3 regions of the Stutzerimonas marianensis genome follow, and region 2 is predicted to be linked to each of the others. Evidence: predicted binding sites of a transcription regulator. Region 2 holds the regulator's gene; each other region holds the start of a gene.
The links. The regulator FliA, encoded in region 2, starts transcription of late flagellar genes. The targets are predictions, from matches to a motif close to CTAAAGTTTNNNNNNNNNNNGCCGNTAA.
Positions count from the first base shown of each region.

Region 1: the regulator FliA is predicted to act here: its motif matches at 4,852-4,879, upstream of MST27_RS06515 (methyl-accepting chemotaxis protein).
Region 3: the regulator FliA is predicted to act here: its motif matches at 4,636-4,663, upstream of MST27_RS08160 (flagellin).

Region 1 is NZ_JALGRD010000003.1:141,600-151,923, reverse strand. Features, by position in the region: gene MST27_RS06525 (short-chain fatty acid transporter) at 1-827, shown strand, start outside; gene MST27_RS22740 (HAMP domain-containing methyl-accepting chemotaxis protein) at 941-2,902, opposite strand; gene MST27_RS06515 (methyl-accepting chemotaxis protein) at 3,130-4,812, opposite strand; gene MST27_RS06510 (MBOAT family O-acyltransferase) at 5,296-6,834, shown strand; gene MST27_RS06505 (HAD-IIIC family phosphatase) at 6,853-8,772, shown strand; gene MST27_RS06500 (acyl carrier protein) at 8,769-9,017, shown strand; gene MST27_RS06495 (hypothetical protein) at 9,021-10,073, shown strand.
Region 2 is NZ_JALGRD010000002.1:178,553-188,876, reverse strand. Features, by position in the region: gene fliR (flagellar biosynthetic protein FliR) at 1-204, shown strand, start outside; gene flhB (flagellar biosynthesis protein FlhB) at 244-1,380, shown strand; gene sodC (superoxide dismutase [Cu-Zn] SodC) at 1,437-1,958, opposite strand; gene flhA (flagellar biosynthesis protein FlhA) at 2,197-4,317, shown strand; gene flhF (flagellar biosynthesis GTPase FlhF) at 4,333-5,622, shown strand; gene fleN (flagellar synthesis regulator FleN) at 5,714-6,541, shown strand; gene fliA (RNA polymerase sigma factor FliA) at 6,560-7,282, shown strand; gene MST27_RS03870 (chemotaxis response regulator CheY) at 7,405-7,779, shown strand; gene MST27_RS03865 (protein phosphatase CheZ) at 7,800-8,594, shown strand; gene MST27_RS03860 (chemotaxis protein CheA) at 8,607-10,324, shown strand, end outside.
Region 3 is NZ_JALGRD010000004.1:81,425-91,748, reverse strand. Features, by position in the region: gene ppnP (pyrimidine/purine nucleoside phosphorylase) at 35-316, shown strand; gene fliS (flagellar export chaperone FliS) at 384-773, opposite strand; gene fliD (flagellar filament capping protein FliD) at 1,009-2,457, opposite strand; gene MST27_RS08165 (flagellar protein FlaG) at 2,525-2,818, opposite strand; gene MST27_RS08160 (flagellin) at 2,934-4,424, opposite strand; gene ligA (NAD-dependent DNA ligase LigA) at 4,871-7,237, opposite strand; gene zipA (cell division protein ZipA) at 7,436-8,269, opposite strand; gene smc (chromosome segregation protein SMC) at 8,451-10,324, opposite strand, start outside.

The sequences.
Region 1 (10,324 bases), on a different contig from region 2:
TGACGGGCGGCGTCGTTACCGCCGCGATCGGCGTCGGCGATACGCTTTTCACCAGCATGAACCTGACCATCATCGCGCTGCTGGTCATCGGCTTGCCGATCCTCAACTGGGCCATGCACCCGAAGAACCCGAAAGTTGCCGATCCGGCCCTGCTGCGCGATCCGGAACACGACGCCCTGCCGCGCACAACCATGGCCCAGCGCCTGGACGACAGCCGGATCCTCAACGGGCTGATCGTCGCACTCGGCGTGGTGTACTTCGGCTACTACTTCGCCGAGAACGGCTTTGCGCTGACGCTGAACATCGTGATCGGCCTGTTCCTGTTCATCGGCCTCGCGCTGCATGGCTCGCCCGAGCGCTACATGCGCGCGGTACAGGATGGCATCGGCGGCATCAGCGGCATCGTCATCCAGTTCCCGTTCTACGCCGGGATCATGGGAATGATGGTCGGCGCCAATGCCGACGGGCTCTCGCTGGGCAAGCAGGTCACCGATACCTTCATCGCCTGGTCGTCGGCGGACACCTTCCCCGTCCTCGCCTTCCTCAGCGCCGGACTGGTGAACGTCTTCGTACCCTCCGGCGGCGGCCAATGGGCGGTGCAAGGGCCGATCATGCTGCCAGCCGGCGAAGCCCTCGGCGTGACTCCCGCCGTGACCGCCATGGCGATTGCCTGGGGCGATGCCTGGACCAACATGATCCAGCCGTTCTGGGCGCTGCCCATTCTCGGCATCGTTGGCCTTGGCGCGCGCGACATCATGGGCTACTGCCTGCTGATGCTGGTCTATTCGGGTCTGGTCATTTCGGGCTGCCTCTACTTCTTCGGCTAAGGCGCGAAAGTCGCTGCAAACCGTCGGCGTCACATGAACAAAAAAGGCCGGCATCCATGGATGCCGGCCTTTTTTTCGAATCGTGGATCGCAGCGCGCTGTGCGCCGCCAGGCTCAGGCCAGACGGAACCGGCTGACCTGCGCCTGCAACTCACTTCCCAGCCGAGCCAGGTCGGCGCTCGCTGCGGATGTCTGCGCCGTGGCCGCCGCCGACTGATCAGCCACGTCGCGGATGTTCGAGACGCTCCGGTTGATCTCCTCGGCAACCGCGCTTTGCTGCTCGGATGCAGTCGCGATCTGCTGGTTCATCTGCTGGATGCTCGATACGGCACTGTTGATCGCATTCAGCGCCTCACCGGCCAGCTGCGCGGCCTCGACAGTCTGGTCCGCGAGCGCGCAGCTTTTGCCCATGACTTCCACGGCGCCCTCGGCACCGGATTGAAGCGCGACGATCAGCTGTTCGATTTCGGTAGTGGATTGCTGGGTGCGACGCGCCAAACCCCGCACTTCGTCAGCCACAACCGCGAAGCCTCGCCCGGCCTCTCCGGCACGAGCGGCTTCGATTGCGGCATTGAGCGCGAGCAGGTTCGTTTGCTCGGCGACCGTCTTGATCACATCGAGCACATTGCCGATGCCGGCGCTGTCGTGCTTGAGCCGCTCGATCGCCTCCGACGACTCCTCGATGGAACGAGCCAAGGCTTCGATTCGATCGATGGTCTGCTTGACGACCGAATGGCCCTGTTGCGCCTGGATGTCGGCAGACGAAGCGGAATGGGCCGCCGATTCGGCATTTCGGGCCACGTCCTGGACGGTGGCGGTCATCTCGTTCATCGCCGTGGCGACCTGATCGGTTTCGAGTTTTTGCTGCCCGACGCCAACACTGGTCTGTTCGGTTACAGCGGACATCTCCTCGGCCGCCGACGCCAACTGTGCAATACCGTCTGACAGGCGCGAAATCAGCAGGCGGAGGCTTTCCGTCATCTGCTGCATCGCCTGCATCAACTGCCCGAGCTCGTCTCGCCGATCATCCTTGAGATCGGCCGAAAGATCGCCCTCGGCGATGCGGCGTGCGACCGACACCACCTGCTGCAACGGGCCGACGATCATCTGGGTAATGAGCACGGCACAAAGCACGCTCAGCACCAGCGCCACCACGGTCGCGCCGACAAGCACCATGCGCACCTGGCCCTGCTCTTCACGAAGCTCCTCGACCTGGCTCGCATAGGCGGTCTGAGCGACCTCAACCATCTGCCGCGCGTACTCGGTAAGCTCCTGCTCACTGGCGATTCGCTCCGCTTGCGCGTTACGGTAATCGACAAATTCCGATCGGTATTCACCCAGACGGGCAAGCGCCTCCTCGAGCGCCTCCTTGCTACGCCCAACCGGAAGCTCGGCAGCCAGCGCCGCGCCAGCCCGCGCAGAGGTATCGAGCTGGGCGACAAGCGCCTCTGCGTCTCGCGCCTGACCGCCGATGACGAAATTCTTTTCGAGTCGCCGAGTATCGGAGAGCTGCTTGGCGAGCTGAGATGCTTGCGTGGACAGGTCGAGTGTCTGAATGCTTTCGGCGTCGCCCGTGGCCAGAATTTGCTCCTCCACACGCCTGCGCAGTTCCGCCTCGGCTGTGTTGAAGCCCGCATGTGCGTCCCGAGCGACCGCTTCCATGTTGTCTTCGGCGAGCTGCGTCTTGCGCATCGCCTCGGCAAACTCCGCGAGCCTGGCCTGATACGCCTCACCGTCACGCTGAATGCGGTCCATCAGCTCGATGCTCTGAGCGCTGGAAAACGCCTCGCGAGCGGTCAGCGCGATTTGCTGCGTCATATCGATCGCGGTGCGTGCCTCGTCCAGAAACCTCGGGTCACGGCGAAGCAGGTAGTTCTTTTCTCCCTGCCGCGCGTCCGCGACCAGGGCTTTGATATCGGCGACCTGATTGATCTTGCCGAATCGGTCGAAGACCGAGTTCAACGATTCGTAGCTGATCCACGCAATGATCAGCGTAATCGTCAACACCACGCCAAAGCCTGCCAACAACTTGCGCCTGACACTCAGGTCAAGCAAGAGACTACGTAGCCCGCTCATAGGTACCTTCCAGAAAAGTTGTACAAGCATTAATGCCGCGACGCGCTTTGTACAGCTCTTGCCATGTAAGGTCAATAAACAGGCGACACTATTCCGACAGTTGAACGGGCACCACGCCCTTCCCTCGCTCGAGACCAAAGCAAACCAGGGACAAGCAGTCGGGCATAAAAAAGCCGGCACACAAGGTGCCGGCTTTTTATTGGCGATGAGAAACGCGTGGCGTGATCTCAGATGCGGAACTGACGCACCAGGCCGCCGAGACGCTCACCGACGCTGGCCAGATTTTGCGCGGTGCGCGCGCCCTGCTGGGTTTCCTCGGCGACGTTCTCGACCGCCGTGGCGATCTGATGAACGCTGCGGTTGATCTCTTCCGCCACCGCGGTCTGCTCTTCGGCCGCGCTGGCGATCTGCGCGTTCATGCCGTTGATGGTGGCGATCAGCTGCGCGATCGCATCCAGCGAGGCACCGGCCTGGTTGGCCTGCGCGCTGCTGGCGTCGCCCGCTTCGCTCGAACGCCCCATCGCGGCGACGGCCTGCTTGGTGCCGGTTTGCAGGCGGTCAATCATGCCCTGGATTTCCTGGGTGCTCTGCTGGGTACGACTGGCCAGCGCGCGAACCTCGTCGGCGACCACGGCGAAACCGCGGCCCGCCTCGCCGGCACGCGCTGCCTCGATCGCGGCGTTGAGCGCAAGCAGGTTGGTCTGTTCGGCAATCGAGCGAATCACATCGAGCACGCCGACGATGGCGTGCACATCCTGCTGCAGCTCGTCGAGCGAGGTGCCGCTGCTGCGGATTTCCTCGACCAGCGCATGTATCTGGCGAATGCTCGAATCGACCACGGCCTTGGCTTGCTGGCCTTCCTTGTCGGTCTGCTGCGCGGCTTCGGCGGCACCCTGAGCACTGTGTGCAACCTCTTGGGCCGCAGCCGACATTTCGTTGATCGCCGTGGCGACCTGATCGGTTTCCTGCCGTTGGGTTTCCATGGCCTTTTCGGAGCGCTGCGCCTGCGCCGCTACCTCGGCTACCATGCCGGTGAGCTGGCCGGTCATCTCCGCGACCTGGCTGACCATGGTGTGGATCTTGCCGACGAAACGGTTGAACGAGCTCGCCAGCTGACCGAGCTCATCGTTGCGGTTCTCCGGCAGGCGATGGGTCAAGTCGCCGTCGCCGGCGGCGATGTCATCAAGCTGAGCACGGATCACCTGGATCGGCTTGACGATGGAGTTGCTGATGACTACGCCGGCGATGCCCAGCGCGACCAACATGATGCCGGCGATCGCCAGGATGCTGCTGAGGATGGAATTGACGCGACTGTCGATGTCCTTGCGCACCTCGTCCAGGGCCGCTTCGATGTTGTCCAGGTTGACGGCCGTGCCCAGCGCCAGATCCCACTTCGGCAGGTAGTAGCTGTAGGCGAGTTTCGGAACCTGCACCTTTTCGTTGCTCGGCAACGGCGAGGAATAGTTCACGTAGTAGGTGTTGTTCTTCGCCACGGCAACCAACTCGCGGTTGATATACACGCCGTTGGAATCGCGACGGTCGCTCAGGTTGACGCCCACGTCCACCGGACTCTCACCGCGGAACAGGCGGACCACGTTCGAATCGTGACCGAAGAAGTAGCCGTCCTTGCCAAACTTGATCTTCTTCAGAATGGCGATGGCCTGGTCACGGCTGGCCATATCGCCCTGCGCGGCCGGCTCGTAGAGGTGCGCAACGCTGCTGACCCCGATGCGCATGTAGTCTTCGAGCCGCGCGCGGGCGTCGTCGATCATCCGCTCACGGGTGGTTTCGATCTCTTCCTCGGCCAGCGAGTGGAGAATCTTTGCCGCCGCGCCACTGAGCACGAGCGCGAACAGGGTGACCGGGACCAACGCCAGCAGCAGAACTTTCAGTTTCAGTGTGATTCGCATGGGATGAGCATCCACATAGATAGTGTGATTACTCCCGGGTCATCGGCTGACCCGCCGCAAAGTTCACCCCGCTCCGCTGGTCGGCATCAGGAATGTGACGAGCGGCCCATTTTTTGACCGCTCGCTGTACCGCGACGACCTCCTTTCGGTGCCCCGTACACGGCAGCCACGGTAAAGCCGGCAGAAGACGGGACTCGGTCTGAAAACTACCGTTTCGCCTGTTTTACCCGCACATTCCCGTCTGTCCGCCAGGTTTTGCCGGCAGATGAACGGCGCAACTTTTCCTTACAAGTCCCTGTCGCATCTAGGGACTGGGACTTGGCTCCGAAGTAGCGACTAAGGAACGAAGCCTGGCTGCGAAATCGTTCGTTGGGGGTGAGCCGTCACGCGTCGACCGCAATCGTCGAAGCGGGCTCATGGATGCAGCCGCCGTCCCGGCCTGAAAGGACGGCACTGGGATACACCTGGGCAAGGATAGGGACGATGCTCTTCAACTCCATGGTATTCATCGCCGGTTTTCTTCCGGTTGTTCTGCTGGGCTTCATCCTGCTCGCCGGCAGTGGCCGACAGCGCTACGCGGCCGTCTGGCTGACGCTCGCCTCGCTGGTGTTCTACGGCTGGTGGAACCCTGCCTACGTGCCCTTGCTCGTCGGCAGCATGGTCTTCAACTACCTGCTCGGTGGCCTGCTGATGCGACGCCCCTCGCGCGCCGTGCTGGTGCTGGGCGTGGCGGCGAACGTGGCGCTGCTGGGTTACTACAAGTACACGGGGTTCCTGTTCGGCACGCTCGATGACGCATTCGGGCTGGGCTGGTCCGTCGGCGATATCATCCTGCCGCTGGCGATCTCGTTCTTCACCTTCCAGCAGATCGCCTACCTGGTCGACGCTCATGATGGCGAGGTCAGCGAACACGATTTCGTCAATTACTGCCTGTTCATCAGCTTCTTCCCGCAACTGATCGCGGGGCCGATCACCCATCACGGCGAGATGCTCAAGCAGTTCAAGGACGAATCGACCTTCCGACCGCGCCTGGACAACCTGTCGCTGGGGCTCACGGTGTTTCTGCTCGGGCTGTTCAAGAAGGTGATCATCGCCGACCCGCTGGGCGCCAATGCCTCGCCGATCTTCGCTGTTGCCGCCGACGGCACGGTGCCCGCCCTTTACGATGCCTGGTTCGGCGCGCTCAGTTACACGCTGCAGATCTACTTCGATTTTTCCGGCTACAGCGACATGGCCATCGGGCTGGGTCTGATGTTCGGCCTGCGCCTGCCGGTGAACTTCAACAGCCCGTTCAAGGCGCACAACGTGATCGACTACTGGTCACGCTGGCACATGACGCTGACGCGGTTTCTCACCGCCTATCTCTACAACCCCATCGTCATGCGCATCACCCGTTCGCGGATGGCCGCAGGCAAGCCGCTGCCACGTCGCGGCAAGATGAGCCTCGGCACCTTTGTCGTGCTGGTCGCCTACCCCACGGTGCTGACGATGTTCGTTTCGGGTGTCTGGCACGGGGCCGGCTGGCAATTCGTGGCGTTCGGGCTGCTGCATGGCTTCTACCTGGTCGTCGCCCATGGTTTTCGTGCCTTCAAGGCCCGCCAGGGCCTGCCGCTCGACAGCGACAAGCCGTTGCATCACGGCGGCGCGGTGCTGCTGACCTTCCTCAGTGTCGTGGTGGCGATGGTGTTCTTCCGGGCCGACAACGTTGGCGCTGCGCTGGCGATGCTGTCCGGCATGGTCGGCCTCAGCGAGTTGACGACCCGATTCGATAAGTCCGACTACCTGACCCTGGCGATCCTGCTCGCCTTCGTCTGGTTGATGCCCAACGTGCAGCAGTGGATGGCGCGCGTGCGCACCGCGCTGGATGCGCCACCGCGCGAGCACTGGCTGCTGCGCTGGTTTCCCGTCGCCGTCTGGAGCCCCAGCCCGGTGATCGGCCTGGCCATTGGCGTGATGGGCTTCTTCGCCCTCGCGGTGGCCTTCTCCGTCGCCCCTACCGAGTTCCTCTACTTTCAGTTCTAGACAAGGAGTCCGTTGCTCATGGATCAGCTTCTCTGGTTGGCGCAACACCCCGATCTCGGCGCCGCCATCGGCGAGGCCAAACGCGAACCCGACGCCATGGTCCGCCTGGCCGAGGCGGCTCGGCTCGCCGGTTTCCGCCGCGACTTCACCCAGACCACGCGCCTGGACCGTCTGGCCAGCGAAGGTCTGCGCGCCGTCGCCGCCGGGGAATGCAGTGCGCCAGGGCTGCGCCCGCTACGCATCGCCCTGCTCGCCTCGCATACGGTCGATCATCTGGTCCCGGCGATCCGGGTCGCCGGTTTGCAACGCGGCTTGGCGGTGTCGGCGCATGTCGCCCCTTATGGCCTGTACCGCCAGGCACTGCTGATGGACGATGCCGAGCTCAGCGCCTTCGCGCCGCAATTGACCCTGCTGGCGCTGGATGCCCGCGACGCGCCGCTGCAACTGCCGCTGGAAGCCTCGCAAGAGGAGGTGGATGCCGCCGTCGCCGAGCGTGTCGAGGAGCTGCGTCTGCTCTGGCGCCGTGCCCGCGAGCGGCACGCCGCGCAGGTGGTGCAGCAAACGATCGTGCCGGCTGACCCACCGCTGTTCGGGTCCTTCGAGGCGCTGGTGCCCGCCTCGCCCTATGCGCTGATCGAGCGACTCAACGCGGCCATCCGCCAGGCCGCTCGTGAAGACGGCGTGCTGCTCATGGATCTCGCCTGGGAAGCGGCCCGCGGCAGTTACGGCGACGGCCTGGCCGAGCCGCTGCGCTGGCATCAGGCCAAGCAACTGGTCAGCCCGCACCTGGCACCGCTGTATGGCGACCAGCTGGCACGCATCGCGGCAGCCAGCATCGGGTTGTCCCGCAAATGCCTGGTGCTGGATCTGGACAACACGCTCTGGGGCGGCGTGGTCGGTGACGATGGCGTCGAGGGTATCCACCTCGGCCAGGGCTCGCCCAGCGGCGAAGCCTTTCTCGCCTTCCAGCGCTACGCGGCGCTCCTGGCGCGGCGCGGCATCATCCTCGCGGTGTGCAGCAAGAATGACCTGAGCGTCGCCGAAGCCGCGTTCGATCATCCCGAAATGGCGCTCAAGCGCAGCGACATCGCCGCCTTCGTCGCCAACTGGGACGACAAGGCCGGCAACCTGCGGCGCATCGCCTCGATGCTCGACATCGGCCTCGATAGCCTGGTCTTCGTCGACGACAACCCGGCCGAGCGCGACATCGTGCGCCGGGAACTGCCCGAGGTGGCCGTGCCGGAACTGCCGGACGACGTCGCCGATTACCCGGCCCGTGTCGCCGCGGCCGGCTACTTCGAGGCGGCCTCCTTTACTTCAGACGACGCCACCCGTGGCCGCAACTATGCGCTCAATGCCGAGCGCAAGGCCGCGATGAACCAGGCCACCGACATGGAAGGCTACCTGCGTGGCCTGGAGATGGTGCTGACGGCCACGCCCATCGGCGCCGCCGAGCTCGCGCGCAGCACCCAGCTGATCAACAAGACCAATCAGTTCAACCTCACCACGCGCCGCTACAGCGAGGCGGAGGTAGAGCGGATCGCCAGCGACCCGCGGTCCGTGGCGCTGGCGATCCGGCTGGCGGACAAGTTCGGCGACAACGGCCTGATCAGCGTGGTCCTTGCTCGCCCGGACGAGTCGCTTGCTGAAGACGAACTGCTGATCGACAGCTGGCTGATGAGCTGTCGCGTGCTTGGCCGCCAGGTCGAGGAGGCCGTGCTCGATGTGCTCGCCACCGCCGCCCTCGCCGTCGGCTATGGCGCGCTGATCGGCGAGTACCGACCCACCGAGCGCAACGCCATGGTCGCCGAGCACTATCCGCGCCTTGGGTTCGTCCAGCATCCGGCGCCTGCCGACACCCCGGTCGACGCGACCTTCTGGCGCTACGACCTGACCCGCCCCCGCACTTCCAACCCTTTCATCGAGGTAAAGGCATGACCGAAGCAGAAGTTCTCAAGGCACTCACCCCGGTTTTCCACGACGTGTTCGACGACGACAGCATCGTCCTGTCCCCGGAGATGACCGCCAATGACATCGACGGCTGGGACAGCCAGACCCACGTCATGCTCACCGTGGCGGCCGAGCAGCGCTTCGGCATCAAGTTCCGCACGGCCGAGCTCGAATCATTGCGCAACGTCGGCCACTTCGCCCAGGTCATCAGCGCCAAGCTCGAAGGGAGATAGATCATGATCCAGGCAGCAGAGCTTCCCCGCGCCGAGGACGAGGCAACCCGTGCGGCCAGCGCGCCGGGCGGAATACGAGCGAGCTACCTGCTGTCGGTCCTCCTCGGGTTAGTCGGCGCCCTGGCGCTGTTCTGCCTGACACTGTTCACCCTGGAGCGCACCGGCAACCTGCCGCCGCCGGCGTTTTCCAACAACCTCTGCGTGGACGAAAAGCTGAATTTCCTGCGCGCCAACCCGATCCGCTCGCCCAACCTGCTGGTGATCGGTTCATCGGTGGCCTGGCGTCACGTCGACGGCGACGCCCTGACCCAGGCGATGCCAGAGTTGCGCCCGATGAACGGCGCCTTCTGCGGGTTGTTCGCCAACCAGTCCACCTACGTCGGGCAATGGCTGCTCGACCGCGAACCCGGCATTCGCAGCGTGGTGATGATCGCCGACCCGCAGGATTTCGCCGGTTGCTGGCGCGTGCCGACGGCGGTCTTCAACCGCGAGCATGTCGACCCCTATGTCTATGGCGATGCCTCGCCCTGGGGTTACTACATGCGCTATTTTGCGCCCCAGTCACTCGCCCGCAACGCCCTGACCGTCAAGGCCCAGCGCGCCGGGCAGATCGAGTGGGATCCGCTGGTCTTCAACCGCCACGGCGACGGTCCGCTGGTGACGGACAACACTCGCGAACTGCTTTATGGCCGCCCCGAAGCGCTGGACCGCAACTGCTTCGCGGCCCTGCGCCAACTGCGCGAACGGCTGGAGCAGAGCGGCCAGCAACTGATGGTCGTGTCCACACCGCTGCATCCCGAGTGGAAGGAAAGGTACGATCCGGACGGCACCTTCATGGCCGATTTCGACCAGCGCATCCAGGCAAGCCTGGGTGACCACGGCACCTATTGGAACGCCGACAAGGACTGGCGCACGCCGGACAACGCCTTCGTCGATGCGGTGCACCTGCGCTGGTCAGCCGCCCAGCATTTCACCCTCGCCTTGGCTGAACAGATGCGCCGCGCCGCGACCGGCCCAGCCGCGCCGAACGGCCTGGAAACCGCCGGGCTCGAATAACTGGGCGCTGCCAATTCATCGCAGCCCCGCCGGGCGAACAAGTTCGCCCCTACATCAACCGTAGGGGCGAATTCATTCGCCCAAAACCCCACACCCACCACCAGGCTCACCTTCGACAAGCCCCTTCACCCCCCCGTAGGGGCGAATTCATTCGCCCAAAACCACCACAACACCCACCACCAGGCTCGCCTTCGACAAGCCCCTTCGCGCCCCACCGTAGGGGCGACTTTATTCGCCCAACCACAACAACA
Region 2 (10,324 bases):
ACCGCCTTGCTGGTCGTCAACCTGGCCTTCGGCCTGATGACCCGGGCGGCACCGCAGCTGAACATCTTCTCGATCGGCTTTCCTCTGACCCTGGTGCTCGGGTTGGTCCTCGTCTGGATCGGCATGGCCGATATCCTGGCGCAGTACCAGACCTTTGTCAGCGAAGCGCTGGCGATGCTTCGCGAACTGATCGGGCTGCGCTGATGAGCCCACTCGTCCATCCAAGATCGGCGGAGGCCCAGCATGGCTGAGAGCGAAAGCGGTGCCGACAAAAGCGAGGAACCCACAGAGAAACGCCTCCGTGAGTCCCGTGAAAAAGGCCAGATCGCTCGTTCACGCGAGTTGAATACCGTGGCGGTCACGTTGGGCGGCATCGGCGGTTTATTGGCGTCCGGTGGCAGCCTGGCCGGCAGCCTGATGGCGATGATGCAGGGCAGCTTCGAACTCAGCCGCGAGACGCTGCTGGACGAAGGCGCCATGGTGCGGCTGTTGATGAGCAGCGGCATGATTGCGCTGGAAGCCATCATGCCGCTGCTGATCGTGCTGATGATCGTCTCGATCATCGGGCCGATCTCGCTGGGCGGCTGGTTGTTCTCCGGCAAGGCCATGGCACCCAAGTTCAGCCGGATGAATCCGGGCCCCGGTCTGAAACGGATGTTTTCGACCAAGGCACTGGTCGAGTTGCTCAAGGCGCTGGCGAAATTCTTCGTCGTGCTGCTCGTGGCGCTGGCGGTGCTCGCCGCCTATGAGGACGACCTGCTATCCATCGCCAAGCAGCCGCTGGACCTGGCCATCATGCACAGCGCCGAAGTGGTGGGTTGGTGCGCGTTGTGGATGGCCTGTGGCCTGATCCTCATCGCCGCGGTCGACGTGCCGTTCCAGCTCTGGGACAACAAGCAGAAGCTGATGATGACCAAGCAGGAGGTACGCGACGAGTACAAGGACAGCGAGGGCAAGCCGGAGGTCAAGTCGCGGATTCGCCAGCTGCAGCGCGACGCCGCGCAGCGGCGCATGATGCAGGCGGTGCCGGAAGCCGACGTGGTCATCACCAACCCCACGCACTTCGCCGTTGCGCTCAAGTATGACGGCGACAAAAGCGCTGCCCCCAGGCTGGTCGCCAAGGGTGGCGATTTCGTTGCGCTGAAGATTCGTGAGATTGCCCGCGAGCACGAGGTGACGATCCTCGAGTCGCCGGCCCTGGCGCGTGCGGTCTACTACTCCACCGAACTCGAGCACGAGATTCCGGCCGGCCTGTACCTGGCCGTTGCCCAGGTCCTGGCCTACGTCTACCAGTTGCGCCAGTACCGCTCCGGCAGGGGCAAGCGGCCCGACCCGTTGGGCAACCTGCCGATTCCGCCTGATCTGAGAAAGGATGAGTGAGGTGAGCGGGTAGCCGGAGGTCTGAAGCGCAAGCCCTTCAGCCTCCAGCTGCTTTCTTATTCGATCAATCCGCACGCGACGCGCGCACCGCCACCGCCGAGCGGCTCGGGGTGGTCGGCGTGGTTGTCACCGCCCTTGTGGACCATCAGGGCCAGCCCCTTGATGTCGCCAAGGCTCTTCAGGCGCGGCGCCAGTACCGGTTGATTCGCCTTGCCGTCGCTGTTGACCATCAGGGCCGGGAGGTCGCCCATGTGACCGTCACCCCAGGGCTCACCGTGCTTACCGGTATTCTGCGGGTCCCAATGCCCGCCGGCTGCCCCTGCGGGAACGGGTTTGCCGTCCTTGTCCTCGGGTTGGCAGCTGCCCTTGGCGTGAATGTGGAAACCGTGGGTGCCCGGCTCGAGCCCCGACAGTTCCGGGCGGAACACCAGCCCGTACTCGCTGGTTTCGATCTTTACCGTACCGACGCTGTCGCCGACGCCCTGGGCATTGACCGCCTTGACCTGGACGTTGAGCGTTTCGGCGTTGGCGCCGACTACCGCGCAGCCCGCGAGCGCCGCGATGATCCACTGTTTCATTGCAAGACTCCTGTGCCTGTCGATGGCGGGCCTGGCCGCCGGAAGTCGTCGCGCGGTAGGCGCCGCACGACGTTCTTTTTGAGACTTTGATGGCTGCGGTCGGTTCGCAATCGAGCTGCCGGCCTTGCAAGGAATCGCCCGTGTCGGCTGCGATGCCGAAGTTGGACCCCTTCTTGCTATCAACCCGTACAGGGCGCTTCAGGCGTCAATTCTTTGGAACTGTTCTGTCGGGGTCTTCGTGGATCGCACGCAACTCGTCAATATTCGCAATGGCCTGACCGGCGCTGGGCGCGGCAACCTCGGCGTGCCGCTGCTCCTGCTCGTCATGATGGGCATGATGATGCTGTCGGTGCCGCCGTTCCTGCTGGACCTGCTGTTCACCTTCAATATCGCGCTGTCGATCGTGGTGTTGTTGGTCAGCGTCTATGCGCTGCGGCCGCTGGACTTCGCCGTGTTCCCGACGATTCTGCTGGTCGCGACCCTGATGCGGCTGGCGCTGAACGTGGCCTCGACCCGAGTCGTGCTGATCAACGGCCATGAAGGCGGCTCCGCGGCAGGCCATGTGATCGAAGCCTTCGGTAACGTGGTGATCGGCGGCAACTACGTTGTCGGTATCGTCGTGTTCGCGATCCTGATGATCATCAACTTCGTCGTGGTCACCAAAGGTGCCGGGCGCATCTCCGAGGTAAGCGCGCGCTTTACCCTCGACGCCATGCCGGGCAAGCAGATGGCGATCGATGCGGACCTCAACGCCGGCCTGATCGATCAGGTCGAAGCCAAGCAGCGCCGGGTCGAGGTGGCCTCGGAAGCCGATTTCTACGGCTCGATGGATGGTGCCAGCAAGTTCGTGCGCGGCGATGCCATCGCCGGTCTGCTGATTCTGTTCATCAACCTGATCGGTGGCGTGGGCATCGGCATGGCGCAACATGGCATGAGCTTCAGTGAAGCCGGTCAGGTCTATGCGCTGCTGACCATCGGTGACGGCCTCGTTGCGCAGATCCCTTCGTTGCTGCTCTCGACCGCCGCGGCGATCATGGTGACCCGCGTGACCAGCTCCGAAGACATGGGCCAGCAGGTCAACCGCCAGATGTTCGCCTCGCCGAAGGCTCTTGCGGTGTCGGCAGGCATCATGATCGCCATGGGCCTGGTCCCCGGCATGCCGCACATGTCCTTTCTCGGACTTGGCGCCGTGGCAGCCGGTGGGGCCTACTGGATCTGGCACCGTCAGAAGCAGGCCAAGGCGAAAACCGAGCAGGAGGTTCAGAAACAGCAGGAAACGCTGCCCGCCCAGCGCGCCGCGGAGACCAAGGAACTCGGCTGGGACGACGTGACGCCCGTCGACATGGTTGGCCTGGAAGTGGGGTATCGCCTGATTCCGCTGGTCGATCGCAACCAGGGCGGCCAGTTGCTGGCCCGTATCAAGGGGGTTCGCAAGAAGCTGTCGCAGGACCTCGGCTTCCTGATGCCGTCGGTGCACATCCGCGACAACCTCGATCTGCTGCCCAACGCTTATCGCTTGACGCTGATGGGAGTGAGCCTGGCTGAAGCCGAGGTCTATCCCGACCGCGAGCTGGCGATCAACCCCGGGCAGGTGTTCGGCCCGCTCAACGGCATCGCCGCCAAGGACCCGGCGTTCGGGCTGGAGGCGGTCTGGATCGAGGCCAGTCAGCGCGACCAGGCGCAGTCGCTCGGCTACACCGTGGTGGATGCGAGCACCGTGGTCGCTACGCACCTCAACCAGGTCCTGCACAAGCATGCGCACGAGCTGCTCGGGCATGAGGAAGTCCAGCAGCTGATGCAGCTGCTGGCCAAGAGTTCGCCGAAGCTCGCGGAGGAACTGGTGCCGGGGATGATCTCGCTGTCGACACTGCTCAAGGTGCTGCAGGCGCTGCTGCAGGAGCAGGTACCGGTCCGCGACATCCGCACCATCGCCGAAGCCATCGCGAACGTGGCCACCAAGAGTCAAGATCCCGCCGCGATGGTGGCGGCCGTGCGGGTCGCGCTGTCCCGCGCAATCGTGCAAAACGTTGTGGGGCTTGAGCCGCAGCTGCCTGTGATCACGCTTGAACCCAGGTTGGAACAGATATTGCTCAATAGCCTGCAGAAGGCCGGACAGGGTTCGGAAGATGGCATTCTTCTCGAGCCGGGAATGGCCGAAAAGTTGCAACGGTCTCTGGTAGATGCGGCACAGCGTCAAGAAATGATGGGTAAGCCGGCGATCCTGCTGGTGGCCGGCCCGGTCCGCGCGATGCTCTCGCGATTCGCCCGGCTGGCAGTCCCCAACATTCATGTCCTGGCCTATCAGGAAATACCGGATAACAAGCAGGTCACCATCGTTTCGACGGTGGGTCAGAATTAACCGAGGGTACAGGCCATGCAGGTCAAACGTTTCTTCGCAGCCGACATGCGTATCGCCATGAAGATGATTCGTGACGAGCTGGGCGCTGATGCCGTGATCACTGGCAATCGCCGTGTGGCCGGTGGCGTCGAGCTGACGGCCGTGCTCGATTATCCGATGGAGGCGGTGGCGCCCAAGCAGCCGAATCCGGCGCTCGAGGCGGAGCTGCGCAAGACTCAGACCCGTATCGCCAACGCGCATGCCGAACTGAGCGCGCCGCACACGGAGCCGGCACGCGACCGTCAGTTGCTTGACGAGAAACCTGCCGCGAGCGCCAAGCCTGCCGTTGCGCCTGCTGCCGCGATGGCAGCATCGGCACTCGACTCGCGTGCCGTCGAGGCCATGCAGTCCGAATTGCAGGGGCTGCGGGAGCTGATCGAAGTGCAGCTCGGGTCGTTGGCCTGGGGGCACGAGCAGAATCGTCGCCCGCAGCAGGCCGGCTTGTGGCGTCGCCTGCAGCGCCTCGGCCTGCCGGCGGACCTGTCGCGCGGGCTGCTGGAGAAGGTGGCCGCGATCAGCGATCAGCGTCAGGCCTGGCGCATGCTGTTGGCGCACCTGGCCCAGTCGATCAAGGTGACCAAGCACGAGCCGCTGGAAGAGGGCGGTGTGATTGCCCTGGTCGGCCCGGCCGGCGCCGGCAAGACCACGACCCTGGCCAAGCTCGCCGCACGCCATGTCCTCAAGCACGGCGCGCAGAGCATCGCCCTGGCGAGCATGGACAACTACCGTATCGGCGCTCAGGAACAGCTCAAGACTCTGGGCCGTATCCTCAACGTGCCGGTGATCCAGATCGACCCGAGCCAGCCGCTGAGCAAGAGCCTGGAGCCGGTCGCGCGCAAGCGGCTGATCCTGCTCGACACCGCCGGTCTGCCGGCGGGCGATCCGATGATGCGCCTGCAGCTTCAGGCATTGGCCGATCGGGGCGTGCGTTCGAAGAACTATCTGGTGCTCGCGGCGACCAGCCAGAGCCAGGTGCTGAAGGCGGCCTGGCATCACTACCGGCCTTGCGGGCTGGCGGGCTGCATCCTGACTAAACTTGACGAGGCGGGTACTCTGGGCGACGTGCTCGGGCTGACCATCAGCCAGCATCTACCGATTGCCTACCTCGCCGACGGTCCGCGCATTCCAGAGGATCTCCAGCTGCCACGGACGCATCAACTGGTCAGCCGGGCGGTGAGTCTGCAATCCGAAGAGTCGCCCAGCGAGGAAACGATGGCTGACATGTTCTCCGGCCTGTACAACGGATCTTCGCGGAGGGCGGGATGAACAGGGCGCTGCGTGAGAGCGAAACACTAGACGCGTTCGGGCTGAACGCATCGATGGCCTGCGGGCCCCAGCAAGATATAGGCGTTTGATGATGGGTATTCATCCCGTACAGGTTATTGCAGTGACCGGCGGCAAAGGTGGCGTCGGCAAGACCAACGTATCGGTCAATCTTTCCTTGGCGCTGGCCGACCTCGGTCGGCGTGTCGTGCTGCTCGACGCCGACCTTGGCCTGGCCAACGTCGACGTGCTGCTCGGCTTGACGGCCAAGCGCACCCTGGCGGACGTGATCGCCGGTGACTGTGATCTGCGCGATGTCATGATCCAGGGGCCGGGCGGCGTGCGCATCGTGCCCGCCGCGTCCGGCACGCAAAGCATGGTGCAGCTGTCGCCGATGCAGCATTCCGGTCTGATTCAGGCCTTCAGCGAAATCGGCAACGACATCGACGTGCTGATCATCGATACGGCCGCCGGCATCGGCGACGGTGTCGTGAGCTTCGTGCGGGCGGCGCAGGAGGTCCTGCTGGTCGTCACCGACGAGCCGACGTCGATCACTGACGCCTACGCGCTGATCAAACTGCTCAACCGCGACTACGGCATCAGCCGGTTCCGGGTGCTGGCGAACATGGCGCACGCCCCGCAGGAAGGACGCAATCTATTCGCTAAGCTGACCAAGGTGACTGAACGTTTTCTTGACGTCGCCCTGCAGTACGTCGGCGCGGTTCCCTACGACGAGGCGGTTCGCAAGGCCGTTCAGAAACAGCGCGCGGTCTACGAGGCCTACCCGCGAGCCAAATGCTCGCTGGCGTTCAAGGCCATCGCGCAGAAGATCGACACCTGGCCGCTGCCGGCGAACCCGCGTGGCCACCTTGAGTTCTTTGTGGAGCGCCTGGTCAGGCCCACCGCAAACGCACACGACTGACAGCGGCTGGAATCGGTTATGTACAACACCAAAGTGGCTAAAGACTCCCAGTACCAGCTCATCGAGCAGTACGCCCCGCTGGTCAAGCGCATCGCTTATCACCTGCTGGCGCGGCTGCCGGCCAGCGTGCAGGTCGACGATCTGATGCAGGCCGGCATGATCGGCCTGCTCGAGGCGTCGAAGAAGTACGACTCCGGCAAGGGGGCGAGTTTCGAGACCTACGCGGGCATTCGCATTCGTGGCGCCATGCTCGACGAGGTCCGCAAGGGCGACTGGGCGCCGCGTTCGGTGCACCGCAATTCGAGGATGGTGAGCGAAGCGATACGCGCAATCGAGGCCAGAACCGGACGCGACGCTAAAGATCATGAGGTTGCGGCCGAACTTAAATTGAGTCTCGATGAGTACTACGGCATTCTGGGCGACACCCTGGGCAGCCGCCTGTTCAGCTTCGATGATCTGCTGACCGAAGGCGAGCACGGGGAGTTCGGTGAAGATGCCGCCAGTGCACATCCGGAACCGTCTCGTGATCTCGAGGACGAGCGTTTCCAGCAGGCCCTGGCCGATGCGATCGCCAATCTGCCCGAACGTGAAAAGCTGGTGCTGTCGCTGTATTACGACGAAGAGTTGAATTTGAAGGAAATCGGCCAGGTTCTGGGCGTCAGCGAGTCACGGGTCAGTCAGCTGCACAGCCAGTGTGCGGCGCGCCTGCGGGCCCGTCTCGGCGAATGGCGCGCTCGATAGGTCGGTTCTCAAGAAAACGCGAATAGAAACTGCTCTGGGCGAGCTTCATGAACGAAGCCCGCAACAGACCCTGAGCAGGTTCTGGGATTTCGGGATTTACGGAGGTGTACTTGGACAAGAACATGAAAATCCTCATCGTCGACGACTTTTCGACGATGAGACGGATCATCAAGAACCTCTTGCGCGATCTGGGCTTCACCAACACCGCCGAGGCGGATGATGGCACCACTGCACTGCCTATGCTCAAGAGCGGCAGTTTCGATTTCCTCGTCACTGACTGGAACATGCCCGGCATGAGCGGCATCGACCTGCTGCGCGCGGTGCGTGCGGACGACCGCCTCAAGCACCTGCCGGTGCTGATGGTGACGGCCGAGGCCAAGCGTGACCAGATCATCGAGGCCGCGCAGGCCGGTGTTAACGGGTACGTGGTCAAGCCGTTCACGGCTCAGGTACTCAAAGAGAAAATCGAGAAGATCTTCGAGCGCGTCAACGGCTGAAGTAACGCCGCGAGGGCACTATGACGCAAGCAGACCAAAGCCTGGCGGAGTTCGAAGCGACGCTCAAGGCTCACGCACCCCAATTGATCGAAAGCCTCCAGCAGGGCCGATTCGAAGAAGCGGCCCAGATGTTCAACGAGCTCAACCAGGCTCGGAACCAGGGGCTGTATCAGGAAGTCGGCAAGCTCACCCGGGAACTGCACAACGCCATCGTCAAACTGGAGATGGACACCTGTGCGACGGGGGGCGACCCGTCCCCGATCACCGATGCAACCGACCGGCTGTCTTATGTCGTGGAAATGACGGAGAAGGCGGCCAACCGGACCATGGACCTCGTCGAGGAATCCGCGCCGTTGGTCAACTACGTCAGCTACGAGGCACAGAGCCTGACCGCCGATTGGCAGCGCTTCATGCGCCGCGACATGAATGCCGAGCAGTTTCGTGACCTGGTCAAGCGGCTCGATCAGTTCCTGCAGCGGACCATGAACGACGGGACCCAGCTGTCGGAGAACCTCAGCGAGATCATGCTTGCTCAGGATTTCCAGGACCTGACCGGTCAGGTGATCAAGCGAGTCACGCGACTGATCACCGAACTCGAAAGCAACCTGCTCAATCTCGTGCTGATGGCCGGCCAGGTCGATCGCGTCGCGGGTATCCAGCACGACCGCGAAGAGCTGCGCGCAGAGCAGGAACGAAAAAAACTAGAAAAAGGCCCTTCCCACGGTGAAGGTCCGCAGATGCATGCCGATATACGTGAGGATGTCGTATCCGGGCAGGACGATGTCGACGATCTGCTTTCGAGCCTGGGCTTTTAGGGGATGTGAAATATGAGCTTCGACGCCGATGAAGAAATCCTCCAGGATTTCCTGGTAGAGGCCGGCGAGATTCTCGAACTATTGTCAGAGCAACTGGTGGAGCTGGAGAGCAGCCCCGATGACGCAGCCTTGCTCAATGCGATTTTTCGCGGGTTCCATACGGTAAAGGGTGGTGCGGGTTTCCTCCAGTTGCATGAACTGGTCGAGTGCTGCCACATCGCCGAAAACGTCTTCGACATCCTGCGCAAGGGTGAGCGTCGCGTCGACTCGGAATTGATGGACGTCGTGCTGCAGGCACTGGACTCCGTCAACGAAATGTTCAGTCAGGTGCGTGAACGTACCGCGATTACGCCTGCCACGCCGGAGCTGCTGGCGGCACTGTCGCGCCTGGCCGAGCCGGCTTCTGCTGCGCCGGCCGCTGCCGAACCGGTTGCCGTGGCGGCCGAGCCCGCCCCCGAGCCTGTGAACGCGGACAGCGAGTTCGAGCAGTTCCTCGGCGCACTCGACGAGGCAGCGGAGGCCCCGGCCGCGGCTAGCGGTGATGAGATCACCGACGAAGAATTCGAATCGCTTTTGGATCAGTTGCACGGCAAAGGCCAGTTTGCGACCGCGACCGGCACCGAACCGTCCGCCGAGGCAGTGTCTACGTCCGCCCAGCCGGCCAGCGATGAAATCACCGACGAGGAGTTCGAAGCGCTGCTGGACCAGTTGCATGGCAAGGGTCAGTTCGCCGAGGCGCCCCAGGCGTCGGCTACCCCGGTCGAACCCGAAGCTGCAGCGCCGGCCGGGGACAACATCTCCGACGACGAATTCGAGGCATTGCTCGACCAGCTCCACGGCAAGGGCAAGTTCGAACCTGAAGTAGTCGCCACCGCTCCGACCGCGAAGGCCGCGGTCAAGCCAGCGGCCGCCGCGTCGGACAAACCGGTTGAAAAGGCCGCTCCAGCCAAGCCGGCCGCGTCTGCCGCGCCCAGCAAACCTGCGGCAGCGCCGGCGCCGGAGAAGCCGGTCAGCGAGGCGGAAACCACCGTGCGCGTGGACACGGCGCGGCTCGACGAAATCATGAACATGGTGGGCGAGCTGGTACTGGTCCGTAACCGCCTGGTCCGCCTGGGTTCCAACAGCGGCGATGAAGCCATGTCCAAGGCCGTGTCCAATCTGGATGTGGTCACGGCCGACCTGCAGAGCGCGGTGATGAAGACGCGCATGCAACCGATCAAGAAGGTGTTCGGCCGTTTCCCGCGCCTGGTTCGCGATCTGGCGCGCAGCCTGAAGAAAGAAATCAACCTGGAGCTCGTCGGCGAAGAGACCGACCTGGACAAGAACCTCGTCGAGGCACTGGCCGATCCGCTGGTGCACTTGGTGCGCAACGCCGTCGACCACGGCGTCGAGACGCCCGAAGAGCGGGAAGCCGCCGGCAAGCCGCGCACCGGACGTGTGGTGCTGTCCGCCGAGCAGGAGGGCGACCACATCCTTCTGCAGATTACCGACGACGGCAAGGGCATGGATGCCAACATCCTGCGTGCCAAGGCGGTGGAGAAGGGCATGCTGGACAAGGATGCCGCCGATCGCCTGAGCGATCTGGAGTGCTACAACCTGATCTTCGCTCCGGGATTCTCGACCAAGTCGGAGATCTCCGACGTGTCGGGGCGCGGTGTTGGGATGGACGTGGTCAAGACCAAGATCTCCCAGCTCAACGGCACGGTCAACGTGTTCTCCACCAAGGGGCT
Region 3 (10,324 bases), on a different contig from region 2:
AGCGCCCCTTTTTCCGCGCTTGAAGGCAATTGGAATGTTCAAGGTAAACGAGTATTTCGACGGTACTGTCAAATCGATCGCATTCGAGATGGCAGCCGGCTCCGCAACCATTGGTGTGATGGCACCTGGTGACTATGAGTTCGGTACCAGCCAGCTCGAAATCATGCATGTCGTAGCCGGCAGTCTTGACGTAAAACTACCCGGCCGTGAAACATTTGAAACCTTCGGCGCAGGTTCCAAGTTCACCGTACCGGCCAATAGCAAGTTCCAGCTGAAAGTCGCTAGCGATACCGCCTACCTCTGCGAATACCGCTAATGAAAAGGGCACCGTCGAATAATCGACCGGTGCCCATACTCCCTCAGGTCCACCAGGACGAAGCGGGTTACCCTGCCTGGCTTGCAATGCCATCCCAGCCCGATTTGATCTCAGCCAGCAGACCGGCTACTTCGTCCAGCCTGCTGACATCATTGTGACGGCTCGCCTCGAACAGTCGGGTGCTCATGTACTCGTACAAGCGATCGAGGTTATCGGCCAGCTCGCCACCCGCCTCTTTATCCAGTACACCGCGAAGGCCACCGATGATGTTCAGGGCCTTGCCGATCAACACGCCCTTCTCGGCTAGTTCGTCACGCTCCATCGCCCCTTTGGCCTGAGCGATACGATCCAGCCCGCCTTGCATCAGCATCTGGATCAAGCGATGCGGATCAGCCTCGGTGACCTGCGCCTTTACACCGACCTGCTGGTACTGCCTCATTGCTGCCATTGCGTTCATTTTGGATGAGCCCCTCGCCACATCAATTGCATGTACAGCTTATCGGTCGGGGTGGCTCAAGCTTGATAGCCAAACACTGAAAAATTCGAGGATGGCAGCATCAAAGCGCAGTTCAGATGATGGCCAGCGGATACCCGCATAGAGCAACAACGACCGTCGCCTGCCCACCTGCGACGGCACAGACTAGAGCCGAACTAAGCCGCAGCACAACCGAAGCAGGCCTTGCTTATGTTGACTAGCGCTTGGAGTTATTCGCCGCCCAAGGCAGGTTTTCCAAGGAAGCAAGCAGACTCGAAGACGTATTAGTGAGCTGCCCTACAAGCGTATCCATTGCGTTGAACTGCTTGTATAACCGTTCCTGCAGCGATGTAATACGGCGCGCGAGCGCCTCTTTCTGATCATCGATCTTAGAGATCGTTTCGGTCATCGCCTTGTTGCGCTGTTCTAGAATGCCACCCGTTTCGGTGTAGGGCTTGAGCTTATTGTCCAAACGCGCGGCAAGCCCCTGCTCGCCAGTGAACAGTGCGGGCAGCTCGGCAAAATTACTCGCCATCGCCTTGTCCAGCTTCGTGCTGTCAATTGCGAGGGTTCCGTCCTTCTGCGTCGTAATGCCCAGGTCGGTCAGCGCACGCAGCGCACCATCGCCCTGCACATTGACCAGTTCATTGCGGATCGTATTAAGCAGCGCGCGTGCCGTAGCATCACCTACCAACGCACCGGCCACCGGCGCCTTGCCCTCCCCTACCGAAGTAACTCTGGTTTGAGCGTTGACCACGCCGATCAGCTTGTTGTAGCCATCAACGAATGACTGGGTCTGCTTCTTAACCCCAGCTTTGTCTTCAGCCACCGTGATCGTCAGGGGCTCGCCTGTCGCAGTCTTGGCTTTAACATCGAGCGTGACCCCTTCTATTGCGCCCGCGACCGCGTTGCTTTCACTGACAATCTTTAGCCCGTCAACATAGAGTTCCGCGCTTTGAGCCGGAGAGATCACCCGAGGGCCAGCAGCAGTAGCAGACGCAGAACCGTCAAAGGCGAGAGACGACAAACTCAGCTGACCGTCTTGTGGCGTACCCGTATCTGTCGCCGCTACGCTGATATCCCTCCCCGCTCCAGTCTTGCTGCTACTCAGAACGAGCCGGGAACCGTGCTCATCGGTGACAATGGTTGCGCTCACACCCATGTCCTTTCCGGCCGTATTGATGGCGTCACGCACCCCGGCCAGGGTGTTATTACTGTCGTCTATGTTAACGGAGAACGTTTCCTTGGACGGCGGATCACCCGGAACGCCCAGCGAAATTGCCAGAGAGCCGGTTGCAAAACGAGCAGGCGCTTCGGCCGTATTGCTAACCGCGGCCAGCGCAACCTTACTGCTTGCAGCCAGCGCCTTGACTTCGACCTGGTAACTACCAGCTCCGGCCGTCGTGCTCGCTGTTACACCGACCAAATCAGATTTGCTGGAGCTCGCCGAGCGCGCCTGGAACAGGTCCGGCTTGTTCAACGACGTGAGTGCCGCCTGAAATTCGCTGATAGCTGATTTCAGCGCGCCAACAGCCGTAATCTGCGTCGTGGTTTTCTTTTCGAGTGTAGCGAGCTGGGATTCCTTAGGGGCACGCTCGGCGGCGACCATTCCAGCGACGATACTGTCAATATCAATTCCGGATCCAATACCCGTTACGCCTGCCATAGCCTGCACCTCGTCAAAAAAACCGCAGCTTCTACCGTATCAAGTCGAACAATCAAAAAGCGTGCCGCTATGCCTTCGCTTCAAACAGCAAGCTGCGCATTTCATCCAGCCGCTCGGCCAAGCGAAGAAGGTCTTCCGATGGAATCTGCCGAACCACCTTACCTGAGTCGCCATCCAAAACCTGAACGACTACCTGACCGGTTGAGTCATCCACGCTGAAGTTCAAATCGCGTTGAAGTCCCTGCACTTGCGTGCGGATTCGTTCAACCGCCTCATTTACGTCTATTCGCTGCCCAGGCTTGCCTGATTCATCTTCGCCCCCCAACGACGAAAGCCCAGCCTCCATTCGGAAGCTGGGCATCGCGTTGCTAGGCGAGGATGACGCAAGCGGGACACCCACTGATCTTGCGACGTCCATGATTCACCTCTCAATGAATCGATGGGGCGGGAAAACCGCCCCATCCGTTATGCCGCGCTTACTGCAGCAGACTGAGAACAGCCTGCGGCAGCTGCTTGGCCTGAGCCAGGATCGCAGTACCAGCCTGCTGGAGGATCTGGTTCTTGCTCAGATTCGCAGTTTCGGCCGCGAAGTCGGTGTCCTGGATACGGCCGCGAGCGGCGGACACGTTTTCAGAGATGCTTTGCAAGTTTGCGATGGTGTTGTCGAAGCGATTCTGTACAGCACCCAGATCGGAACGTTGCGAGTCGATGAACGCGATGGCTGCGTCGATTACATCAACTGCGTTCTGAGCGCCGTAGGCAGTGCTTACGTCGACATCGCTGATCTTGGCCAACTTCCCTGCGGGTTCACCGGTGATTTTTGCAACATCGGCCGCGGTGGCAGTCGAGAGCGAGTATGCAGCCGAGGAGCTAAGTTTCAACGCGCCGTTCGCTACAGCAGTACCAGCACCGATGTTCGCTGCAGTGGAAAGATCCCCAGCATTATCGCTGTCGCTATCCTCTGCGGAACGCGCTTGCACCGTAAGGTCGGCACCAGCAATGGCGGTTGTCCCGTCAGCCTGCAAACCAGAGGCGGTAAACTTGATTGCAGCACCATCTGCCGAACTGATTTCGAGAGTGCCGTCACCGTTTACTTTGGCAGAGATACCGGCACCGCTAGAGTTAACAGCGCTTACAACCTGATCAAAAGTGGTGAGGCCCTTCAGATCAATAGTGGAGTCTGCGGTTCCAGTATTGGTCTTGGATACTTCAATTTTCAGATCGAACGTTGCTACGCTGGCAGCTTTAGTCAGGACCGCATCAGTACGCGCAGAGGCTTTTACCGGCGAACCGACCTGGTTGATTTTTTTGGCAATCTCACCAGCCGTATCGGTTGCAGTGAACGCTTGAACGTCATACTCCTTACCGTTGGCGGAGATGGTCAACGTACCGGATGCATCACCTGCTGCAGCAGTAGCCACACCAAGAGCCGAGCCGGCCTTATCCGAAGTGTAAGCACCGATCTTGGCTGCGCTTGCATTGCCTATCGAAACGTCGATGGTTTCGTTCGAGTTTGCGCCAACCTGGAAGGAGGTTGAACCGAACGAGCCGTCCAGCAGCTTACGACCACCGAATGTCGTAGTTTCGGAGATTCGAGTTAATTCGTTCTGGAGAGCGCCCACTTCTTTCTGCAGCGCAGACCGATCATTGGAATCGTTGCTGCCGTTAGCTGCTTGCAGGGCAAGATCGCGCATACGCTGCAGGATATTGGTGGACTGTTGCAGCGCGCCTTCTGCGGTCTGCGCCAAGGAGATACCGTCATTGGCGTTACGGACCGCTACGTTCAGGCCGTTGACCTGGCTGGTCAGACGGTTGGAGATCTGCAGACCTGCGGCGTCATCCTTGGCGCTGTTGATACGGCTGCCGGTCGAAAGACGCTGCATGGAAGTGGCCAGCGAATTGGACGAGGAATTCAGGTTGCGCTGCGTGTTCAGCGAAGCGACGTTGGTGTTGACTGTAAGAGCCATGATGTGCCTCCAAGGGCGCTAGTTACTTTGGTTGCCTGAGCTTGCGACTCCGGGCCGGCTGTTTGCCCAGGCACCCATTGAGTTCGCATTCGATTAGCTTATCGGCGTCGTTTCGGTGAGCTTTAGGAGGCATTTGAATTTTTTTGCAAGCCCCTGGAACAACCTGTACGACACCGGCGGATTCGCAACCAAGCGAGCCCGCCTGCACAGGGTTTCGGACGGGTGGTGGAAAACTTTAGCCGGAAATGGTGTAAGGGGCGCCGCGCAGACCCGTTGGAGCCATACGCAGGGCCTCGGGTGGCTGGATTGGGGTTCGCGAGGATGAGCAGCGAGCGTGGCTGGCCGCCAGCAGCATTGGAGCGAGCGCCAGCAAGCTGGCTCATATGGGTGGGTTCGGTGTGTATGCCAATGGGGCCGGGGTCGTGGACGCCCGGCCGTTCGGCGCTTCAAGCACCCAGGCTTGATAGACGCTTGAGGAAGTCATCCTCGTCCGCCACGGCGAGCCCCAGCTCGTTGGCTTTCGCCAGCTTTGAGCCCGCGCCCGGGCCGGCGACGACGACGGTGGTCTTGGCCGATACCGAGCCGGACACTTTCGCGCCGAGCGCCTCCAGCTTTGCCTTGGCCTCGTCGCGGCTCATGCTTTCCAGGGTGCCGGTGAGCACCCAGGTCTGGCCAGCCAAAGGCAAACCCTGCGCCGACTTCCTTTCGCTTTGCCAGTGCATACCGAATTCACGAAGCTGCGCTTCTATGGCGCGCGCTCGGTCGGCGTTGGCTGGGTCATCAAAATAGTCGCGTAGCGCGCGAGCGGCCTTTTCATTCAGGCGTTCGACCTGGCGCAGGTCGAGCCAGTCGGCCTCGATCACGCCATCGAGCGTGCCGAACCGTTCGGCCAGACGCTTGGCCCCGGTCGTGGCGATAAAAGGAATATTCAGGTTATCGAGCAGGCCGGCCAGCGTCGCACAGGCGGCAAACTCGGCGTGCACCTCGCCCTCCTCCTGCAGCTCAACGCCGCGCTCGCGCAATTGGCGGATGACCTGCTGGTTGTGCTCGTCTTCAAAGAAGCTGTGAATTTCGTGCGCGACTTCCAGGCCGATGTCCGGCAGGTAGATCAACACGTCCGGCAGCGCCCGGCTGATTCGGTCAAGCGATCCAAGTGAGCGCGCCAGAAGCTTGGCCGTCCCCTCGCCAACGTCGGGAATGCCGAGGGCGAAAACGAATCGGGCAAGACTTGGCGTGCGGCTGGCATCGATGGACTTGATCAGGTTACGGCTGGACACCTCGGCGAACCCCTCGAGCCCGAGCACCTGCTCATAGGTGAGCGAATAGAGATCGGCGGGTGAGGACACCAGGCCGGTATCGACCAGCTGTTCGACGATCTTGTCGCCCAGCCCGTCAATGTCCATCGCCCGGCGCGACACGAAATGGATAATGGCCTGCTTCAGTTGTGCCTGACAGGCCAGACGCCCAACGCAGCGATAGATCGAGCCCTCGCTGACCGACTCCCGTCCCTTGCTGCGTTTGATCAACTGGGTACGTTCGACCGCTGAGCCACAGACCGGACATTCGGTGGGCACCGAGACGGCGCGTGCATTCGCGGGACGGCGATCGGTAATGACCCCGAGAATCTGCGGAATCACGTCGCCTGCGCGTCGCACGATCACGCTGTCGCCTATCATCACGCCCAGGCGGGCCACCTCGTCCATGTTGTGCAGTGTGGCGTTGGACACGGTGACGCCGGCAACCTGGACCGGCTTGAGCCTCGCCACCGGGGTGATCGCTCCAGTGCGCCCAACCTGGAACTCCACATCCAGCAGTTCAGTCACCTCCTCGCGCGCCGGGAACTTGTGTGCGATGGCCCAGCGCGGCTCACGGGCACGGAAGCCGAGCTCGCGCTGCTGGGTAGTCGAGTTGACCTTGAACACCACGCCGTCGATTTCATACGGCAAAGCGTCGCGCTTCTCGCCGATGGCCTGGTAATAGGCACGGCATTCCGCCACGCCCCTGGCCAGTTTCAGTTCACGACTGATGGGCAGCCCCCAGCCCTTGAGCGCCTCGAGGATGCCGATATGCGTCCCCGGCAGGTCGCCGTCGCTGCGCCCTACGCCGTAGGCGCAAAGCTCGAGCGGGCGACTCGCCGTGATCTTCGAATCCAACTGGCGCAGACTGCCGGCGGCCGCGTTGCGCGGGTTGGCGAAGGTCTTCCCGCCGCTTTCGAGCTGGCGGGCATTGAGCGCCTCGAAACCCGCCTTGGGCATGTAGATCTCGCCGCGCACCTCGAGGACCCGAGGCCAGCCGCTGCCGTGCAGCTTCAATGGAATGTTGCGCACAGTGCGCACATTCGCGCTGATGTCCTCGCCCGTGGTGCCATCTCCTCGCGTGGCACCACGCACGAGGTGGCCGTTCTCGTACAGAAGGCTGACCGCCAGCCCGTCGAGCTTGGGCTCGCAGCTGTACTCCACCAGCGCACCATCGCCGAAGAGATCGCCAGCCGGCAGGTCCAGGCCTTCGCGGACCCGACGGTCGAAATCCAGCAGATCCTGTTCTTCGAACGCGTTGCCCAGGCTCAACATCGGAATCTCGTGGCGGACCTGACCGAAGGCGGCCAGGGCTTCACCGCCGACACGCTGGGTCGGCGACTCGGGCGTTACCAATTCCGGGTGTTCGGCTTCGAGAGCCTTGAGTTCGTTGAACAAGCGGTCGTACTCGGCATCCGGAACGCTGGGTTCGTCGAGTACGTAGTAGCGATAGTTGTGGGCGTCGATTTCGCTGCGCAATTCGGCGATGCGCTCAGCGGCAGTTTGGGCGGAAACCATATGTCGGAGCCGTAGCTGGGGCTGTGCTGATCTCGACCGCATCAGCGCGCCTTGGTTGATAAGAAGGCGTCGGATTCTAGCCGAATGAGCAGGTGACGACAGCCTTGCGAAGCCTGAGCGGACCGCCTACCAACACAGTGGCCGCAACATGCCGCCGAAAAAAGACACCGGGCGCGATGGCCCGGTGCGGAGTGCTCCTCAACGCTTGAGCGTCATCTGCCGGCGTTCGTACTCGACGATACGCTGGCGGTAGTGCTCGATGGTCTGGGCCGTCAGAACACTGCGCTGATCGTCCTTCAATTCGCCGTTGAGCTCGGAAGAAAGCTTGCGCGCCGCCGCGACCATGACGTCGAATGCCTGCTTCGGATGGCGCGGGCCCGGCAAGCCAAGGAAAAAACTGACCGCAGGCGTCGTGAAGTGGTCGATGTCGTCCAGGTCGAAGGTCCCGGGCTTGACCGCGTTGGCCATGGAGAACAGCACCTCGCCATTCCCGGCCATGCTTTCGTGGCGGTGGAAGATATCCATTTCGCCGAATCGTAGCCCGCTCTCCAGGATGTTCTGCAGCAATGCCGGCCCGCGGAAGCCAGCTGGATCGCGTGAGATCACGTTGATCACCAGAACTTCTTCGACCGGCGATTGGTCGGCAGGCGCTTGTGGTTCCGATTCATCCTGTTCGTCCATTACCGGATCCAGCAGCGTCGGCACAGGCTCGTCGGAAAAATGCAGATCGCCTTGCCGAGGCTCGGCAGCACGACGCTTGGAAGACTCTCGCCCGGGTGCGGGTTCCCGCGCGGTCATCGATGGCAGGTCGGTCTCGTCGAGAGAAGGCTCGTTATTGCGACTGACGACCCGAGGCGGACCGAGCAGCTCGTTACTGGTGTCATCGTCCGGAAAGCTGCTGGCGATGTTGCGATCCAGTTTGAATTTCAACTTGCCCTTGCTGCCGCGCATCCGCCGCCAACCGTCGAACAGAATGCCGGCGATAACGATGATGCCGATGAGGATCAGCCACTCGCGCAGACCGATATCCATTAATGCTCAAACCCCTGAAATCGATGATAAAGACGCAGTTTTCGAACCGCTGAAAAGGCTCTACTGCGCATCGTAAAAAATTGTGCCCTAAGCTAGCACGACGAACGGTCGATGTGCACCGCCCGCCCCCGCTCTTTTATGGGGCAACCGGCGCCCGCGTGGCGCCGCGATAACGACCTGTTCACGCCTCTGCGAGGGCGACGGCCTCCTCCACGTCTACCGCGACGAGGCGCGAGCATCCCGGCTCATGCATGGTGACCCCCATGAGCTGGTCCGCCATTTCCATCGCGATTTTGTTATGCGTGATATAGATGAACTGCACCTTTTCCGACATTTCCTTGACCAGCCGCGCGTAACGCCCAACGTTGGCGTCGTCCAAAGGAGCATCCACCTCGTCGAGCATGCAGAACGGCGCCGGGTTGAGCTGGAAGATCGCAAACACCAGCGCCAGGGCAGTCAGGGCCTTCTCGCCACCGGAAAGAAGATGAATGGTGCTGTTCTTCTTACCGGGCGGCCGAGCCATGATCGCCACCCCGGTATCGAGTAAATCTTCCCCGGTAAGTTCCAGATAAGCGTTGCCGCCGCCGAAAACCTTTGGAAACAAAGCCTGTAGGCCAGCATTGATCTGGTCGAAGGTTTCCTTGAAACGATTGCGGGTTTCCTTGTCGATCTTGCGGATCACGTTCTCGAGCGTGTCGAGCGCTTCGACCAGATCCTCGTTCTGGGCATCGAGGTAGCGTTTGCGCTCCGACTGCTGCTGATATTCGTCAATGGCGGCCAGGTTGATCGGCCCGAGGCGCTGGATGCGTGCAGCGAGTCGCTCCAGTTCGGCTTCCCACTCCGTCTCGCTCGCGTGTTCCGGCAGGGTTGCCAGCACACCATGCAGGTCGAAGCCGTCCTGCTGCAACTGTTCCTGAAGCGCCTTGCGCCGCACCGTCAGCGCCTGCCACTCCATGCGTTGCTGCTCGAGCTGACCGCGAAGCAGTTGTGCCTGTTGCTCAGCCTGGCTGCGGCGCCGCTCGGCGTCGCGCAAGTCCCGGTCCGCGTCTTCCAGGGCCAGCCTCGCCTGTTTGAGCTCTTCCTCCACCGCTAATCGTCGGTCCAGAAGCTCCTCAAGCTTCATGCGCAGCTCCTCGAGGGGGGCGTCGCCCTCCTCCAGGTTGAGGCTCAGCTGTTCCCGGCGCTCGACGGCACGCTCGAATTGCTGCTGCAGGCGCTCGAGCGCCTGCCGCGTGGAGTCGTGCTGGGCCTTGATAGAGCCCACCCTGACGGCCAACTGATGGGCGCGATCCTTCTGCTGCCGAGCTTCCTGGCGGACGCGATCGAGTGATTCACGGATTTCGTCGCGGTTGGCCAATAGCCGCTCACGCTGCTCGGTGTCCTGCGCCATCGCGTCGAGCGCATCCTGCAAACGCAGGCGTGACTCGCCCAACTGCTCGGTTTCCACCTCACGCTGCTCAGCCAGTTCACCAAGCTCGGCTTCCAACCGCTGCCGCCGGAGGCTGAGCTGCTCGAGACGCACCGTGCTTGCCGACAGCTGCGCCTTTATCTCCCCCAACTGCCGCGACTCATCCTGATGCTCGCGACGCTGCCGTTCGCGGACTTCCTCGTGCTCACGTTGCGCCTGACGTAAGCGATCGAGCTCCGCCTCCGCCAGATCAAGGTCTTGCTCGCGTTCCTCACGCTCCGCCAATAGCCGCTCGAGTTCCTGGCCGCGTGCGAGCAATCCGGACTCCGCCTCTCGGGCACGACGCACGCGGAGAAAATGCCGGCCGACCCAGTAGCCGTCGCGGCTGATCAGGCTCTCGCCTTCTGCCAGTGCCGGGCGCGCGGCCAGCGCCTGGGTCAGATCCTCCACCGGCCGAACGAGACCGAGCCACGGCGACAGATCGACCGCCGACTCGACCTTGTCCAGCAGACTGCCAGCCATGCGGCGTCCACCGCTTGCAGGGCTGACCAGGCGTAGTTCGCCTTGGTCGAAACCCGCCAAATCGAGATCATCGAAGGCCTCGAGCTGAACCGCCTGCAGATCCGCGCCCAGAACCGTTTCAACGG